Regions from separate parts of the Paenibacillus sp. FSL R10-2788 genome, predicted to be linked through region 2. Evidence: a T-box and tRNA genes for the amino acid it is inferred to sense, from the RefSeq annotation. Region 2 holds a T-box; the other holds one or more tRNA genes.
The links. A T-box is a leader RNA that pairs with one kind of tRNA and senses whether it is charged. The one in region 2 lies ahead of tyrS (tyrosine--tRNA ligase), so its partner is inferred to be a tRNA-Tyr.

Region 1: it encodes a tRNA-Tyr, which carries the amino acid that the T-box ahead of tyrS (tyrosine--tRNA ligase) is inferred to sense. The anticodon was not compared.

What each region holds. Positions count from the first base shown of each region.
Region 1 covers NZ_JBBOQA010000001.1:6,024,377-6,032,908, reverse strand. The annotation lists rRNA gene NSQ50_RS26775 (23S ribosomal RNA) at 1-2,451, shown strand, start outside; tRNA gene NSQ50_RS26770 (tRNA-Asn) at 2,512-2,587, shown strand; tRNA gene NSQ50_RS26765 (tRNA-Ser) at 2,591-2,683, shown strand; tRNA gene NSQ50_RS26760 (tRNA-Glu) at 2,702-2,776, shown strand; tRNA gene NSQ50_RS26755 (tRNA-Val) at 2,832-2,907, shown strand; tRNA gene NSQ50_RS26750 (tRNA-Met) at 2,925-3,001, shown strand; tRNA gene NSQ50_RS26745 (tRNA-Asp) at 3,027-3,104, shown strand; tRNA gene NSQ50_RS26740 (tRNA-Phe) at 3,115-3,190, shown strand; tRNA gene NSQ50_RS26735 (tRNA-Thr) at 3,219-3,294, shown strand; tRNA gene NSQ50_RS26730 (tRNA-Tyr) at 3,300-3,385, shown strand; tRNA gene NSQ50_RS26725 (tRNA-Trp) at 3,392-3,465, shown strand; tRNA gene NSQ50_RS26720 (tRNA-His) at 3,489-3,564, shown strand; tRNA gene NSQ50_RS26715 (tRNA-His) at 3,608-3,683, shown strand; tRNA gene NSQ50_RS26710 (tRNA-Gln) at 3,703-3,777, shown strand; tRNA gene NSQ50_RS26705 (tRNA-Gly) at 3,784-3,858, shown strand; tRNA gene NSQ50_RS26700 (tRNA-Cys) at 3,869-3,942, shown strand; tRNA gene NSQ50_RS26695 (tRNA-Leu) at 3,957-4,035, shown strand; gene NSQ50_RS26690 (AraC family transcriptional regulator) at 4,173-4,928, opposite strand; gene NSQ50_RS26685 (BMP family ABC transporter substrate-binding protein) at 5,258-6,397, shown strand; gene NSQ50_RS26680 (ABC transporter ATP-binding protein) at 6,515-8,077, shown strand; gene NSQ50_RS26675 (ABC transporter permease) at 8,070-8,532, shown strand, end outside.
Region 2 covers NZ_JBBOQA010000001.1:3,996,664-4,005,195, reverse strand. The annotation lists gene NSQ50_RS17700 (LLM class flavin-dependent oxidoreductase) at 281-1,336, shown strand; gene NSQ50_RS17695 (Crp/Fnr family transcriptional regulator) at 1,419-2,102, shown strand; gene NSQ50_RS17690 (DNA alkylation repair protein) at 2,211-3,023, shown strand; gene NSQ50_RS17685 (acetamidase/formamidase family protein) at 3,264-4,814, shown strand; gene NSQ50_RS17680 (Lrp/AsnC family transcriptional regulator) at 4,891-5,337, opposite strand; T-box leader at 5,489-5,719, shown strand; gene tyrS (tyrosine--tRNA ligase) at 5,906-7,165, shown strand; gene NSQ50_RS17670 (hypothetical protein) at 7,371-7,658, shown strand; gene NSQ50_RS17665 (anaerobic sulfatase maturase) at 7,883-8,532, shown strand, end outside.

The DNA.
Region 1 (8,532 bases), 2.0 Mb from region 2:
ATACTACCTGGCGACCGATAGTGAAACAGTACCGTGAGGGAAAGGTGAAAAGCACCCCGGAAGGGGAGTGAAATAGAACCTGAAACCGTGTGCTTACAAAAAGTCAGAGCCCGATCTATGGGTGATGGCGTGCCTTTTGTAGAATGAACCGGCGAGTTACGTTTAACATGCAAGGTTAAGCCGAGAAGGTGGAGCCGCAGCGAAAGCGAGTCTGAATAGGGCGACTTAGTATGTGGACGTAGACCCGAAACCGTGTGATCTACCCCTGTCCAGGGTGAAGGTGCGGTAACACGCACTGGAGGCCCGAACCCACGTACGTTGAAAAGTGCGGGGATGAGGTGGGGGTAGCGGAGAAATTCCAATCGAACTCGGAGATAGCTGGTTCTCCCCGAAATAGCTTTAGGGCTAGCCTCGGTATAAGAGTAGTGGAGGTAGAGCACTGATTGGGTGCGGGGTCCGCAAGGATTACCAAGCTCAGTCAAACTCCGAATGCCATATACTTATTGCCGGGAGTCAGACAGTGAGTGCTAAGATCCATTGTCAAAAGGGAAACAGCCCAGACCATCAGCTAAGGTCCCCAAGTGTGTGTTAAGTGGGAAAGGATGTGGAGTTGCACAGACAACCAGGATGTTGGCTTAGAAGCAGCCACCATTGAAAGAGTGCGTAATAGCTCACTGGTCGAGTGACTCTGCGCCGAAAATGTAACGGGGCTAAACACACCACCGAAGCTATGGCTAGATACGTATGTATCTGGGGTAGGGGAGCGTTGTGTAGGGGTTGAAGGTGTACTGAAAAGAGCGCTGGACACTACACAAGTGAGAATGCCGGTATGAGTAACGAAAAGATCAGTGAGAATCTGATCCGCCGAAAGCCCAAGGTTTCCTGAGGAAGGCTCGTCCGCTCAGGGTAAGTCGGGACCTAAGGCGAGGCCGAAAGGCGTAGTCGAAGGACAACAGTTTGAAATTACTGTACCACCGTAATCCGCTATGAGCGATGGGGTGACGCAGGAGGGTAGTGACGCGGACTGATGGATGTCCGTCTAAGCAGTGAGGCTGATGTGTAGGCAAATCCGCACATCGATAAGGCTGGGCTGTGATGGGGAGCGAAAATTATAGTAGCGAAGGTCATGATCTCACACTGCCAAGAAAAGCCTCTAGCCAGGAGAAGGTGCCCGTACCGCAAACCGACACAGGTAGGCGAGAAGAGAATTCTAAGGCGCGCGGAAGAACTCTCGTTAAGGAACTCGGCAAAATGACCCCGTAACTTCGGGAGAAGGGGTGCCCCGGTAGTGTGAATAGCACGAGGGGGCCGCAGTGAAAAGGCCCAAGCGACTGTTTAGCAAAAACACAGGTCTGTGCGAAGCCGCAAGGCGAAGTATACGGGCTGACGCCTGCCCGGTGCTGGAAGGTTAAGGGGAGTGGTTAGGGGTAACCCGAAGCTATGAACCGAAGCCCCAGTAAACGGCGGCCGTAACTATAACGGTCCTAAGGTAGCGAAATTCCTTGTCAGGTAAATTCTGACCCGCACGAATGGCGTAACGACTTGGGCGCTGTCTCAACGAGAGATCCGGTGAAATTTTAATACCTGTGAAGATGCAGGTTACCCGCGACAAGACGGAAAGACCCCATGGAGCTTTACTGCAGCTTGATATTGAATTTGGGTACGATCTGTACAGGATAGGTGGGAGCCGTAGAAATCGGAGCGCAAGCTTCGGTGGAGGCGCCGTTGGGATACCACCCTGATCGTATCTAGGTTCTAACCTAGTACCCTTACCGGGTACGGGGACCGTGTCAGGCGGGCAGTTTGACTGGGGCGGTCGCCTCCTAAAGAGTAACGGAGGCGTTCCAAGGTTCCCTCAGAATGGTTGGAAATCATTCGCAGAGTGCAAAGGCATAAGGGAGCTTGACTGCGAGACCTACAAGTCGAGCAGGGACGAAAGTCGGACTTAGTGATCCGGTGGTACCGCATGGAAGGGCCATCGCTCAACGGATAAAAGCTACCCTGGGGATAACAGGCTTATCTCCCCCAAGAGTCCACATCGACGGGGAGGTTTGGCACCTCGATGTCGGCTCATCGCATCCTGGGGCTGAAGTAGGTCCCAAGGGTTGGGCTGTTCGCCCATTAAAGCGGTACGCGAGCTGGGTTCAGAACGTCGTGAGACAGTTCGGTCCCTATCTGTCGTGGGCGCAGGAAATTTGAGAGGAGCTGTCCTTAGTACGAGAGGACCGGGATGGACGTACCGCTGGTGCACCAGTTGTTCCGCCAGGAGCATGGCTGGGTAGCTACGTACGGACGGGATAAGCGCTGAAAGCATCTAAGCGTGAAGCCCCCCTCAAGATGAGATTTCCCAATTAGTAAGACCCCTTGAAGACGACGAGGTAGATAGGTTGGAGGTGGAAGTGCAGCAATGCATGGAGCTGACCAATACTAATCGGTCGAGGGCTTATCCTATACTTAGAATGCAAATTCGTTTCGGATTCAGTTTTCAGGCATCAAGCCTGGTATGAATATTCCCTGATAGCTCAGTTGGTAGAGCACTCGACTGTTAATCGAGTTGTCACAGGTTCGAGTCCTGTTCGGGGAGCCATATGGAGAGGTGTCCGAGTTTGGCCGAAGGAGCACGATTGGAAATCGTGTAGGCGCCACAAGCGTCTCGAGGGTTCGAATCCCTCTCTCTCCGCCACAAATTTTTAATTAGTATGGCCCGTTGGTCAAGGGGTTAAGACACCTCCCTTTCACGGAGGTAACATGGGTTCGAATCCCATACGGGTCACCAAATTTTCACTTGATTTATCCTAGTGGACTTTGGTACAATAACAATTGTTGTTTATGGAGGCTTAGCTCAGCTGGGAGAGCATCTGCCTTACAAGCAGAGGGTCGGGGGTTCGATCCCCTCAGCCTCCACCATAACATATTTTTACTGACGCGGGGTGGAGCAGCCCGGTAGCTCGTCGGGCTCATAACCCGAAGGCCGCAGGTTCAAATCCTGCCCCCGCAACCAATTAACTTAAGCAATTATATCTTTTGGAACCGTGGTGTAGTTGGCCTAACATGCCTGCCTGTCACGCAGGAGATCGCGGGTTCGAATCCCGTCGGTTCCGCCATTTTCATCATGGCTCGGTAGCTCAGTCGGTAGAGCAGAGGACTGAAAATCCTCGTGTCGGCGGTTCGATTCCGTCCCGAGCCACCATTTATCATCACAAAAGAATGAGTGCCATGCCGGTGTAGCTCAATTGGTAGAGCAACTGACTTGTAATCAGTAGGTTGGGGGTTCAAGTCCTCTCGCCGGCACCATCCTTGGAGGATTAGCGAAGTGGCCAAACGCATCAGACTGTAAATCTGCTCACGTAAGTGTTCGGTGGTTCGAATCCATCATCCTCCACCAGTTTTTAGGGGCATAGTTTAAAGGTAGAACAACGGTCTCCAAAACCGTTGGTGTGGGTTCAATTCCTGCTGCCCCTGCCAAGTTCTTTCTAAAGTTTAATATGGCGGCCGTGGCGAAGGGGTTAACGCACCGGATTGTGGTTCCGGCATTCGTGGGTTCGAGACCCATCGGCCGCCCCATTTACTTTAAAATGAATAATGGCAACAATATCAACTTAATATGGCGACTGTGGCGAAGGGGTTAACGCACCGGATTGTGGTTCCGGCATTCGTGGGTTCGAGACCCATCAGTCGCCCCATTTTACTTTAAAATGTTATTGGGGATTAGCCAAGCGGTAAGGCAACGGACTTTGACTCCGTCACTCATAGGTTCGAATCCTATATCCCCAGCCATTTTATGCGGACGTGGCTCAGCGGTAGAGCATCGCCTTGCCAAGGCGAGGGTCGCGGGTTCGATTCCCGTCGTCCGCTCCAAAATTTACATGGCGCCATAGCCAAGTGGTAAGGCAAAGCTCTGCAAAAGCTTTATCCCCAGTTCAAATCTGGGTGGCGCCTCCATTTAGTTCATATGTGCCGGCGTGGCGGAATGGCAGACGCGCTCGACTCAAAATCGAGTGGGAAACCGTGGAGGTTCGAGTCCTCTCGCCGGTATCTTAAAAGGGTTAGTAAGATTGCTTTTATAAGCAATCTTACTAACCTTTTTTCTTTATGTTCTTAGTTTTACAGGATTAAGCCGTTGAATAGAGGAGTTTCTCTATTTCAACGGCTTTTTTTAATCTGATTAGTGATTAACCTGATTGATTATTAATGCGGAATGCTCGCGGGGTATGACCTATTTCTCGTTTAAACATATTGCAGAATTGGGCATCGTTCACAAAACCTGCAGCAGCAGATACTTCAGAGATTTGCATCTGAGTATGACGTAATAGAGATTTTGCATAATCCAGGCGTTTTAACAGCAAATACCGCAGGGGTGAAGACCCGAAACGTTCTTTAAATAGATGGCGAAAACGATCGTAGCTATATCCGGACATTTCTGATAGTGTTTCGACGGACAATTTATGGCGATAATGCTCATTCATATAATTAAGGACATATTGTACTCGATCTTCTGATGGGGATTGATATCCAGAGGCACTAAGAAGCCTCATAAGATGGACGGTAATCTCGCTCATTTGTAGGTTTAGAAGCTCAGAGAATCCGTCTTGCTTGCGTGTAAACTCTGCTTTCATTCGCAGCAGGATTTGAAGAACGGTCTGATCTTTATCATCTTCATATACGCCGAGCAGATTACTCATATTAGGGTGTTCCGAGTGGAAGCCTACAAATAATACATTTGCATCCTCACGGTGGTGCTCGTCATGTTTATGATTGGGTGGCACAAGCGCGAAAGAAGAGGAGCGAAAATGGTAACTTCGTGGGCCAACATTGGTTGTCCCTACCCCCTGTAAATAATAGACCAGTTCGTAGCATTCATGCTGGTGTGGAGGGATATAAGTATTTAGCTCATGTGTGGCACTTACAATATATAGAACACGATCCATGATGATCCTCCAATACTTATGTTTTAGCCGAATCGTACAAAACTATGACCGAAATCATATAATTATTTTTAATAATATTTGTTATGATCGTATCAATAAATCCGAAAGTTCGCAACCTGACTGGCCATCTCGTTCGGAAATAAAGCGGATTATTAATAATAATGGTATTTTTATTGCTATTTTTGAGCCTAAACGTTAAATTTATTACTTTTAATGATACTTTATTTGGAAAAAAGAGAATTTCCATTTGAACCGTGAATTATACAATGGGTGAAGATGGGGATTCTGCCGGATTACTAACCAACTAAAATTAGGGGTGGAATAGAGTAATGAATAAAAAAGTTCTTTCTTTGTTGTTATTAATGGTGATGGTTCTGGTCACAGCATGTGGGAATAACACGTCCAATAACGGTTCTTCTGCGAATACTGGATCAAACGCTGCTGAGGGTGGAGAAACAGGTTCAGGGGATAAACTCAAGGTTGTATTGCTGATTCCGGGGACACTTGGGGATAAATCATTTTTTGATTCCGCTAATAACGGCTTGCAAAAGGTTAAGGATGAACTAGGTGCAGTAACAAAGGTTGTTGAAATGGGCGTTGATAAAACGAAATGGGAGCCAACATTTAACGATATCGCTTCCGAGGATTGGGATGTAATTATTTCTGGCGGTTCTGAAATTACTGAGATGTTTAATGCAACGGCAGAATTGTATCCAGACAAAAAATTCATTAATTATGATACCGACATCGATGAAGCACCAGATAACATGTACAACATGTCTTATGCGACAAATGAAGTATCTTTCTTGGCAGGTGCCGTAGCAGCATTAGCTACACAATCGGATATGCCGAATGCTACCCCTGAGAATGTGATTGGGTTTGTGGGCGGTATGGATATTCCGGGGATTAATGCTTTCTTGGTCGGTTACATTCAAGGTGCTCAGTATGTTGATCCTGATGTAAAAGTGGCTGTGTCGTACGCTGGTGATTTTGTTAACCCGGCAAAAGGTAAGGAGCTGTCTCTAATTCAATATAACTCCGGCGTGGATGTTATTTTTAACGTGGCTGGGGGTACAGGTCTTGGGATCTTTGACGCAGCTAAAGAAAAGAAAAAATATGCAATCGGTGTAGACTCCGATCAGGCAATGTTGATTAACGATACGGATAGTGAAAAAGCAAATCTAATCGTTACTTCATCTATTAAAAAGATTGATACGGCTATTCTAGGTGCAGTGAAGAGATTGCAAGAGGGAACGCTAGAAATGGGCAAACGTGATGTGTTGAGCTTTGTAGATGATGGTGTAGGTATTGCTGAGAATGATATTTATAAAAATGTATTCCCGGCTGATCTTCAGGCCAAGGTTGAAGAAGTGAAGCAAAAGCTGATCAATAAAGAAATTAAAGTGGATAATGCGATGGGGATGGAAACCGCAGAGGTAGAAGCTATTCGTAACGCAGTTAAGCCTTAAGCTTTAAATCTTAAGATCAGCTCTATAGAGTTAAACCTACAGTTGGAGATTCTTCTAGTCAGGGGAATTCCAGCTGTATATTTTTGCAGACCTCCAAGTTGAAAGGCGTTGAGACCTATGTACAAAGCTCTGCTGGAAATGCGGGGAATTACCAAGGTATATCCCAATGGCGTCGTTGCAAATAAAGACGTGCATTTTTCTTTACGTGAGGGAGAAATACATGCGATTGCAGGTGAGAACGGTGCTGGTAAATCGACTTTAATGAAGATTATGTTCGGCATGGAAGAGCCAAGTGAAGGCGAGATCTATATCAAGGGTGAAAAAGTAAAGCTGCAATCCGCTCAGGACGCCATTGATAGAGGCATCGGCATGGTCCATCAGCATTTCATGTTGGTACCTTCTTTTACGGTGGCAGAGAATATGGTGCTGGGTATGGAGCCGCGCAGAGGAGTTGGCATTAATTATGCCGAGGCTGTGCGCATGACGGAAGAGACCGCAAGGAAATACAATCTGGCCGTGGATCCTAAAGCAAAAGTAGAGGATCTTACAGTTGGGATGAAGCAAAAGGTTGAGATTCTTAAGGCGCTGCTGCGTGGTGCGAAAATTCTGGTGCTTGATGAGCCGACTGCGGTGTTGACTCCACAGGAAACAGAGGAATTGTTCCGCGAGCTTAAGCAATTAAGGGAACAGGGTCATACGATAGTTTTTATTTCGCACAAATTAAAGGAAGTCAAAGCGATTTGCGACAGAATTACGATTATGCGCAGCGGCCGTAGTGAAGGTGTTTTTCAAACACAGGATGTGACAGAACAGGAAATCTCGCGACTAATGGTCGGCAGAGACGTCGTGCTGAAATATGACAAAGAGATTCTGGCTGTTAGTGAGCCAGTACTAACGGTGCAGGGACTCAGTGTGAATGATGCAGATGGCAAAGCATTATTGTCGGATATCAATTTTGCGGTACGTGGTGGGCAGATCGTTGGGATTGCTGGTGTAGAAGGCAACGGGCAGACACAGCTCATTGAAGCTCTTACAGGTAGCTTGAGAGGTGTCTCAAGTCAGGGCTCTGTACTAGTGAAGGGAAAGGATATCCGTGAATCGGATATTTTGGATATTCGTAAGCTAGGCGTTTCCTATATACCGGAGGATCGGATGCGGCAAGGGATCGCTAGTGAGGCAAGTATAGCTGATAATCTGCTATCTACTCAGTATCGTACAAAAGCAATGAATAAAGGTCTTTTTTTGAATGGCTCACGAATTGCCAAGCTAGCAGTATCCCTTGTAGAGGAATTTAAAGTCCGCTGTTCAGGACCTTCTCAGCCCATAGGAATGTTGTCAGGTGGTAACATGCAGAAGGTAGTCGTAGCTAGAGAGTGTTCGACTGAACCGCAGCTGCTTATTGCAGAACAGCCGACACGGGGTGTGGATATAGGCGCAGCCCAGTTCATACATCAAAAGTTGTTGGAATTACGTTCAGACGATTGCGCGATTTTGCTAGTGTCGGCAGATTTGAATGAGATCTTGGAGATCAGCGATAGTCTGTTAGTAATGTACGAGGGTAAGATTGTTGCCTTTTTCGAGGAGCCATCTAAGGTTAGTGAGGAAGAATTAGGTCTTTATATGCTGGGGATTCATCGACAGGACGAGGAGCACATCGGGAGGGCCGTAAATCATGTTTAAAGTTAAATATTTTGAGTACATTCGAACATCGGCGGTAATCGTTATTGCACTCGCTATTGCCTTTCTGATCATCTCTTTGGTCAGTAATCAGCCTGTGAAGACGATTGGTATATTCCTATTAGAGCCGTTATCCAGTAAAGGTCATATTGGTAATGTGATTGAGATGGCGATTCCGCTCATGTTCACTGGGTTGGCAGTATCCTTGTTGTTTCGAGCCAATATGTTCAACCTGGGAGCTGAGGGGATTTTTTATTTCTCCGGTGTTGTAACTTCCGTATTGGCTATTCATTTAACGTTGGACGGCTGGCTGCATCCGATGGTAGCTATTGCTGCAGGTTCAATTGTAGGAGCCTTGCTCTCGGCAATACCTGGTATTCTGAAGGCAAAATGGAATGCTAATGAGTTGGTTACATCCTTAATGTTCAATAATATTTTGTTCGGAGTAGGGTTATACC
Region 2 (8,532 bases):
CGATAGTTTCGGACTGTATTGCGCTTATTTCCATAAAAACACACATTATGGAAGCTACTTTACACGAATAGCTGCATCTAAGTCCGATAATTTAGCAAAATGAATGAAATTATTAAAATAACGGCTCCTCAGTCCGATCTATAGTGAGGGGGATCTAATTAGATGAACTTCGATTATAGTCGAAGGGAACTAAATTAGTTAGAATAATTAGGTAGTCCCTTTATGGTTTTTTACATCCAGAGAATAATACATCGTGCAGAATATTAGGAGGAAATGAATAGTGGAACTTGGAGTAAGCACATTTGTCGAGACCACACCGGATGTCCAAACGGGTGAGACAATAAGTCATGCAGAACGACTACGTGAAGTAGTGGAGGAAATTGTACTTGCCGAAGAGGTGGGATTAGATGTTTACGGAGTAGGTGAGCATCATCGGCATGATTATGCGGCATCTTCACCTGCGGTTGTACTGGCTGCAGCTGCTTCGTTGACTACTAAGATCCGGTTGAGCAGTGCTGTAATGATCCTGTCTTCAGCCGATCCGGTGCGTGTGTTTCAGGACTTTGCAACGCTGGACGGAATTTCGAACGGACGTGCGGAGATTATGATCGGCCGGGGTTCGTTTACAGAGTCTTTTCCTCTATTCGGATATGATCTGAAGGATTATGAAGAACTGTTCAATGAGAAGCTGGAATTGTTATTAGCCATCCAAAAGTCAGAAAAAGTGACCTGGAAAGGTAAACACCGAGCAGCTATAGAAAATTTGGGGATTTACCCGCGTCCGGTTCAAGATCCTTTACCGATTTGGATCGGGAGTGCAGGAAGTCCAGAGTCTGCGATCCGCACAGGATCACTAGGTTTGCCTTTTGTTTTAGCGATTATAGGGAATGTTCTACCGCTGGATTATGCGTCACATGTGCAGCTTTACAAAAAAGCAGCAGCTGAAGCCGGGCGTGATATTTCAAAATTTCCAATCGCTTCGCATTCACACGGGTTTATAGCGGAGACTAATCAGTTAGCGCTGGAGGAATTTTTCCCTTCAACGCATGCCCGGACCAATGTGCGGGCGAAGGAAAAAGGAACACCTCCGTACCATCGTGCAGATTATGATGCAGCGTGCAGCTTAGATGGCGCCCTTTACGTAGGTGATCCAGAAACTGTTGCTAATAAAATCATTCATCTGCGCAAGCATGTGGGAATTACGCGATTCTTTTTACATGTGCCGCACGGCACGATGCCTCATGAGGATGTTATGCAGGCGATTAGACTGCTGGGCACCGAAGTAGCCCCACGTGTGCGGGAAGAAGTAGCGCGCTGGGAAGCAAGTAATCGGTAATTTAGTAAGCTGCGTCCTTAGGACGTGGCTTTTTTTGTAAGGTATACTGAAGAAATGAATAACGTTTTATACAGGAGGGGCAATGGATAAAATTCATTATTTATCTCAATTCAATTTGCTTCAATCGTTAGGACTGGAAGATCTAATTGAAATGGAAGAATTAACGCGAATAACAGTAGTCCCCAAAAATACATATATCCAAACACCGTCAACCTTTTCTGAAGGACTGTTTTTTGTGAAAAAAGGGAAGGTTCGTTTATACCAATTAAATGCAAACGGTAAGCAATTTACATCGGATATCCTTAATGAAGGCAATGTTTTTGGTGAAATGGGTGTGATTTCTTTTGGAACGAAGGAACATTATATTGAAACGATTGAGGAAAGCCATATCTGCACAATTGATCCTGGAAGGTTTGAAGAATTCATCTCTCACCGGCCTAGGTTTATGATGTCATTATTGCAAGTATTGAGCGACCGCATAAAAAGTATGAGTCAGTTAACTCAAAATCTAGCCATTGGAAATCTGCATGATAAAATATTGTGTGTTCTTTTAAAGCTGGCGGATCAGCATGGGGTTGAGCATAAGGATAATTGTTACAAAATTAATGTTCCTCTATCGCATCAAGAAATCGCTAATTTAATTGGAGCCAGCAGAGAAGCTGTAACAGTGGCATTACAAGAATTGGTGAAAGCGGAAGTTATTCGGACAGGGTTCAGAACTATCTATATCCAGCGAGACAAGATTTTGGAAAGAAATATAACATAGCTATCGAGTTGTAAACGAGATTACAGCTTCATTTTTAGAAACAACGGTATCCTAGCTATGACATGAAGGTGATTTAAGCTTTCAAATCATAGTGAAGGGACGATTTCCATGGAACGCAGGAAGGGCGCTCGGAAGGTTACTGAAATTCCCGTTGAGATTGTAGAACTGCTGAATAAAGGATATTTACAGAGCGTGAATTTAACGGAATGGCTTGCTGTGGATCATCTTATATTGCTGGAAAATGTACTGAATGAGCTAGGTTTTGAACAGGAAGCTAAACCAATTTTACAAAGGCTGAATGCGTTATCGGAAAAGAAAATCATGAAGCTCATCCCGGTGATTTCACGTGAGTGGCAGCTTCTATTTGACTGTAAATCAGAGCTGGAACGTTCCCGACTATTTGCTGTGTTAGCTCATCATAACTCCGATAGTGTTCGCTGCTGGGCTGCTTATATCGTGGGGCAGAATCATCAATGGAGTCTAGTTCAAAAACTAACAGCAATCCGTCCTTTTGCAGCGGATGGTCATTTTGGGGTGCGTGAGATTTCTTGGATGGCTTTGAGGGAATCAGTCATTGCCGAGCTGGAAGCGTCCATTGAATCGTTAAAGGCTTGGGTTCATGACCAGGACGCGAATATTAGGAGATTTGCGGTCGAATTGACGCGCCCACATGGGGTATGGGCAAAGCATATTACAGCGCTCAAAGAAAATCCAGCGATTGCCCTACCGCTATTAGAACCGCTTAACTCTGATCCGGCAAAATACGTTCAGGATTCTGTAAGCAATTGGTTAAATGATGCTAGCAAAATCAATCCGGCATGGGTACAGCAAATTTGTGATGAATGGTTGAACCTATCAGGTACCAAGGAAACAAAGCGGATTGTAACCCGGGCTACAAGAAGTATTACTGATCAAAAATAAAATTAGTGCATCACTTTAGACTGGATAATCAAACGTCAAACACTATGGGCTAATAAGTGTTGGCGTTTTTTTATTATGGAGTTAACTTGGATAATTCAAGAGAAAGACTACTTCCTATTTATTATTTAAACCAAACTTCGTGAAAATATTTATATTGTTAATCCTCAGGTCATCTGTTATACTCAGAAACACCGAATGTTACAAAAACTAACACTAATTAAAGGAATGGAGGATTTTCGTATGAAAAAACAAATAATTCGTAATGTAGGCGTCACGTTATCCATGTTTTTAGTGGTGAATTCGTTATCCAGTGTCATGTATGCTAACACAACGAATGATGCGTATAAGCCAAAAACCCATGTTCTGAAGGCGAATTCGGAGACTGTTCGATGGGGGAATATTGGTAAGGGAGATCCAGCTCTGACTGTACATTCGGGAGACATCGTAACGGTTGAGGCTATTACACATCACTCTGGTGATGATTACGAGCGGATGATTAAAGGAGATGCGGGAGTGGAGGATATTTTCCACTGGATTGAAGGGGAGAAGAACGAAGCGCTCCGCGGGCCAGGCGTACATATTATGACGGGTCCCATCGCAGTAGAAGGTGCTGAACCAGGGGATGTGCTGGAAGTGAAGATTCTGGACATGAAGCTGAGACCTAATGGAAATGAACAATACGCTGGAAAAACATATGGCGTGAATGCCGCGGCGAACTGGGGTTATCTATACGGAGATATGGTGGAGGAGCCGAAAAAGCGTGAGGTAGTAACCATCTATGAGATGGATACGGAGGGTGGAACAGATTATGCAACAGCTGTATATAACTACAAATGGTCTGTGCAAACCGATCCGGATGGTCAAGTGCACCCGACAATTGACTACCCGGGTGTTATCGTTGACCATAAAACGATTGATAAGAATTTCGATGTGCTAAAAGGTGTGAAAATTCCGGTGCGTCTCCACTTTGGTACAATGGGTGTGGCGCCGAAAGAAGCGGATGTTGTTGACTCCGTTCCACCTTCTTACAACGGCGGTAACGTAGATGATTGGCGGATTACCGAAGGTGCAACGATGTATTATCCTGTATCCGTAGCTGGTGCACTACTGTCGATCGGTGACCCGCATGCCGGTCAAGGCGATTCGGAGATTAACGGTACTGCGATTGAGACATCGGTCACTGGGGATATACAAGTTATTCTTCATAAAAAAACATCGCTTAACAACAAGCTGAAAGGTTTAAACTTCCCATTACTTGAAAATGAGAACGAGTGGGTCGTGCATGGATTCAGCTACGCTAATTATTTGGAGGAGCTGGGGGCTAGTGCTCAGACGGATATCTTCAACAACTCATCCATCGACAAAGCAATGAAGGATGCCGCTCATAAAACAAAAGATTTTTTAATGGCTGGAATGGAATTGAGCGAAGATGAAGCATACTCTCTGATGTCGGTGTCAGCTGATTTTGGAATTACACAAGTGGTGGATGGAAACTGGGGCGTTCACGCCTTAATTGATAAAGGTCAATTCGGCGATTCCGAGCGCAAGCCCGTGGTTTTACGGAGCAGCTTTGAGAACTATGGAGCAAAGGTTGGCTGGCAGCCTGCCACTAAGACAGTTACGCTAAGCTACAATGGCAATGTTCTGGTGATGAAGGTTGGAGCGACAACGGGAATTTACAACGGAGAGACAGTGAAGCTTGTAGCCCCAATAAGTGTTGTGAACGGGCAGGTTGTGGTCAGCGAATATTTCGTGAACTTTTATAAAGCTAAGCTGGCTAAGACAGAGTAGGACGAAATAGCAATTATTTGATAATTCTAATAAAAATCCAGATGAGAAAAGAACCGTCTATAGGCGGTTCTTTTTCTTATATATTTAAGCCGTCTTGATTTTTGTGGCGTTTCAATAAAATTTGGTTTTCTACACGTACCAGTCCATCCAGACAATAGATTGATTCATGCATAAACCGTTCCATCTCTTCAAGATTCTCAACTAAGATGTGAATATGCAGAATACAAGGTCCTGTCATTTCGTATAATACAGCTACACGTTCGTTTTCTTTTAATACGTCGACGATATGATTCAAATGAGCAGGTTCTACTTCAAGTTCCAGGTAGGCGGAGATTTTCTTTCCTAGCTTTTCAGCACTGATGACAATCGAGAACTGTTCAATAATCCCTTGATTGACTAGCCGATCAATACGGTCTTTCACCGCGACACTTGATAAACTGACTTCTTTAGCTAGATCAGTATAGGAAATTCTGCTGTTTTGGGCCAGCCGCATCAAAATATGGTTATCGATAGGATCTAGCATTGGATTCGTTCACCTCTTTTTTCGTAATTGTATCAGAAAAAAAGTGGAAATGCCTAGTAGCGCTTTACAGTAGAAGTGTGTGACGGCATTCTCTGCTGAAGATAGTTGACATAAAAGAATTATTTCACTATACTGGCTGTAATCTTATATACGATATACGTTGAAGGAGCCCAGTAGTAACTTAGTCCCTGTTCCAGAAAGCCGGGGGTTGATGAAACCCGGTACACACTAAGCTTGCGAATTACACTTTGGAGTATCTCGGGTAACACCGAGCGGAATGGCGAACGATATCTCGTCAAGAGTGGTATCAATGGTATGCTTGAGCATAAGCGTTTCATGGGTGCAATCTGGGTGGTAACACGGTTATTCAATCGTCCCTATGTCTACAATAGACAAGGGGACGATTTTTTTGTTTTTAAATATAAGGATTTATAGGGTTCACTTCATCAATGATCCTTATATTTCTCGCTGAAACGGTACCGTCCTAATCAGGAGGGCAAAGCCGTTTCCGCTTGGCGGACTGATGTTTCATTATAGGATAACTACTAATTTTGAGGGGTGTAAGGCAATGAATATTATCGACGAACTAGAATGGCGCGATGCCATCAATCAACAAACAGATGCCGAAGGGCTTAGAGAACTGACCAATCAAAAATCGGTATCCCTGTACTGCGGTGTAGATCCAACTGGTGACAGTATGCATATTGGCCACTTGATTCCGTTCATGGTGCTCAAAAGATTCCAGCTGGCAGGACATCGTCCGGTTATTCTAATTGGTGGGGCTACGGGAACGATCGGTGATCCAAGTGGACGTCAATCCGAGCGCTCTTTGCAAACGCTGGAGCAAGTCCAAGCCAACGTTGATGCACTTACAGCACAAATGAAAAAATTGTTCGTGACTGATGGCGACAATCAAATCCGCATGGTGAACAACTACGATTGGACGCATAAAATCAATGTTATCGAATTTTTGCGTGACTATGGTAAAAACTTCAGTATCAATTCGATGCTTGCCAAGGATGTTGTAGCGAGCAGATTGGACAGCGGAATTTCCTTTACGGAATTCTCCTACCAAATCCTGCAATCCCTGGACTACCTGCACCTGTTCCAGCATGAAGATGTGCAGCTGCAAATCGGTGGTTCTGACCAATGGGGGAACATCACAAGTGGCTTAGATCTGATTCGTAAAAAAGAAGGTTCTGAAGCGGTGGCATTCGGACTTACCATCCCGCTTATGCTGAAAGCCGATGGTACAAAATTCGGTAAAACAGCTGGTGGAGCCATTTGGTTGGATCCGAACAAAACGACAGCTTTTGAATTCTACCAGTTCTGGGCAAATACAGATGACCGTGATGTTGTGAAATACCTGAAGTACTTTACATTCCTCTCTAAAGAGCAAATTGATGCACTAGCAGAAAAGGTGCAAACCGAACCGCATAAACGTGAAGCGCAAATAACACTGGCTGAAGAAATGACCAGATTCGTGCATGGTGAGGAATTGCTGGAGCAGGCTAAACGCATTACTGCCGCTCTGTTCAGTGGAGATATTAAATCTCTGACCGCTGACGAGATCGAGCAAGGCTTCAAGGAAATGCCGACCTACGAAACGACATTGGAGTCCAAAAATATCGTGGAGTGGCTGGTAGATCTAGGAATTGAGCCATCCAAACGTCAAGCGCGTGAAGACATCACCAAAGGCGCAATTTCCATGAACGGTGAAAAAGTTAGCGATGTAGCATTTGAAGTTACAGCCAGCGAAGCCATCGGCGGACGTTTTATCATTATCCGTAAGGGTAAGAAAAACTACAGCCTGGTGAAATTGTCCTAATAATAAGAAGCCTTCCTTATGAATAAGGAAGGTTTTTTGTTGTATTTTAAGTATAGAGGCAGACTATTTGCATATTAAGTGAAATTTGAAAGGTGAAATCGTCAAAATTATGGTAAGCTTAGGATTCGTGTGATTTATGGATTAACATGATATTCTACAACTATAACAGAAAATTAGGAGTGGTAATTTGAGAAGACAAAAACCAATGACCATGGAAGAATTGATGAATGAGTTACAAGGACAGAAAACGTATCAAGAAGATCCCAATCACATCTCTTTCGAGAAATTGTTTAATGAAGCGTTTATGAGTAAGTATTCCAATTACAAAAGTTTCGATGAGTTTGTAACCAAAGGGAACTTTCAAGTAAAGACAGAAGAAGATGTTGCTGACATACCTGATGAACTCTTTGATCGTCATGTTGTTAGGGAGACGAAGTTTGCGGATTGGAAATCCATGTTGGAAACAGCAAATAGAGAATACGTCCGTAATTAATAAGACTTAGTCTCTAACTACCGTTAGTTAGACTCATCCACAAAGAAACTGCACACCCTTATTGCTTTGTTCCAACGGACAATGGGGAGTGCAGCTTTTTTATGCCCAGTTATTCGACCAGCTATGATGTTTTACTCATCGTTGACTTGCAGATCTATGATTTAATTGAACAAATAGGAATTAGGTTCTACAAAGATAGTATTACATAGGAGGGGCAGAATCGTATGACTGCATGTATACAAACCTCTAAGCAGGAGACCCTTCATGTCATGTGGAAAACCGTCTCAGAGGATTGTAATCTAGCCTGTGATTATTGCTATTACAGTACAGCCGGGGGACATCCTCAGCAACCGATCCGGGTGATGGATACGGAGCTTCTGGAGCGGTTTATCGCTCAGTACATGAAAAGATCATCAGGGATAGCGACTTTCTCTTGGCAGGGTGGGGAGCCATTATTGGCCGGACTTTCGTATTTTGAACAAGTGATTTCATTTCAAGCTAAGTACGCTCCGCCTCATACGATGATCAGTAATGCACTGCAGACCAATGGAACGCTTATCCATGAGAAATGGGCGAAATTTTTTAAACGGTATAACTTTTTGGTTGGGATTAGTCTGGATGGCCCAGAGCCTATTCATGATGCTCATCGTGTAACGGGTTCGGGGAAAGGCAGTTATAGTCTAGTTATGCGTGGGATTCGTCATTTACAGAATGAGGGTGTGGAGTATAGTATTCTGACGGTGATTCATGAAGATAACGTGACGAAACCAGAGGAGTTGATGGCATTTTATCTAGAACATACCTTTCCGAATATTCAGTTTATCCCCTGCATGGATTTTGTTTCTCAGAAAAGTGATGTAGCGGGACGTTTCCG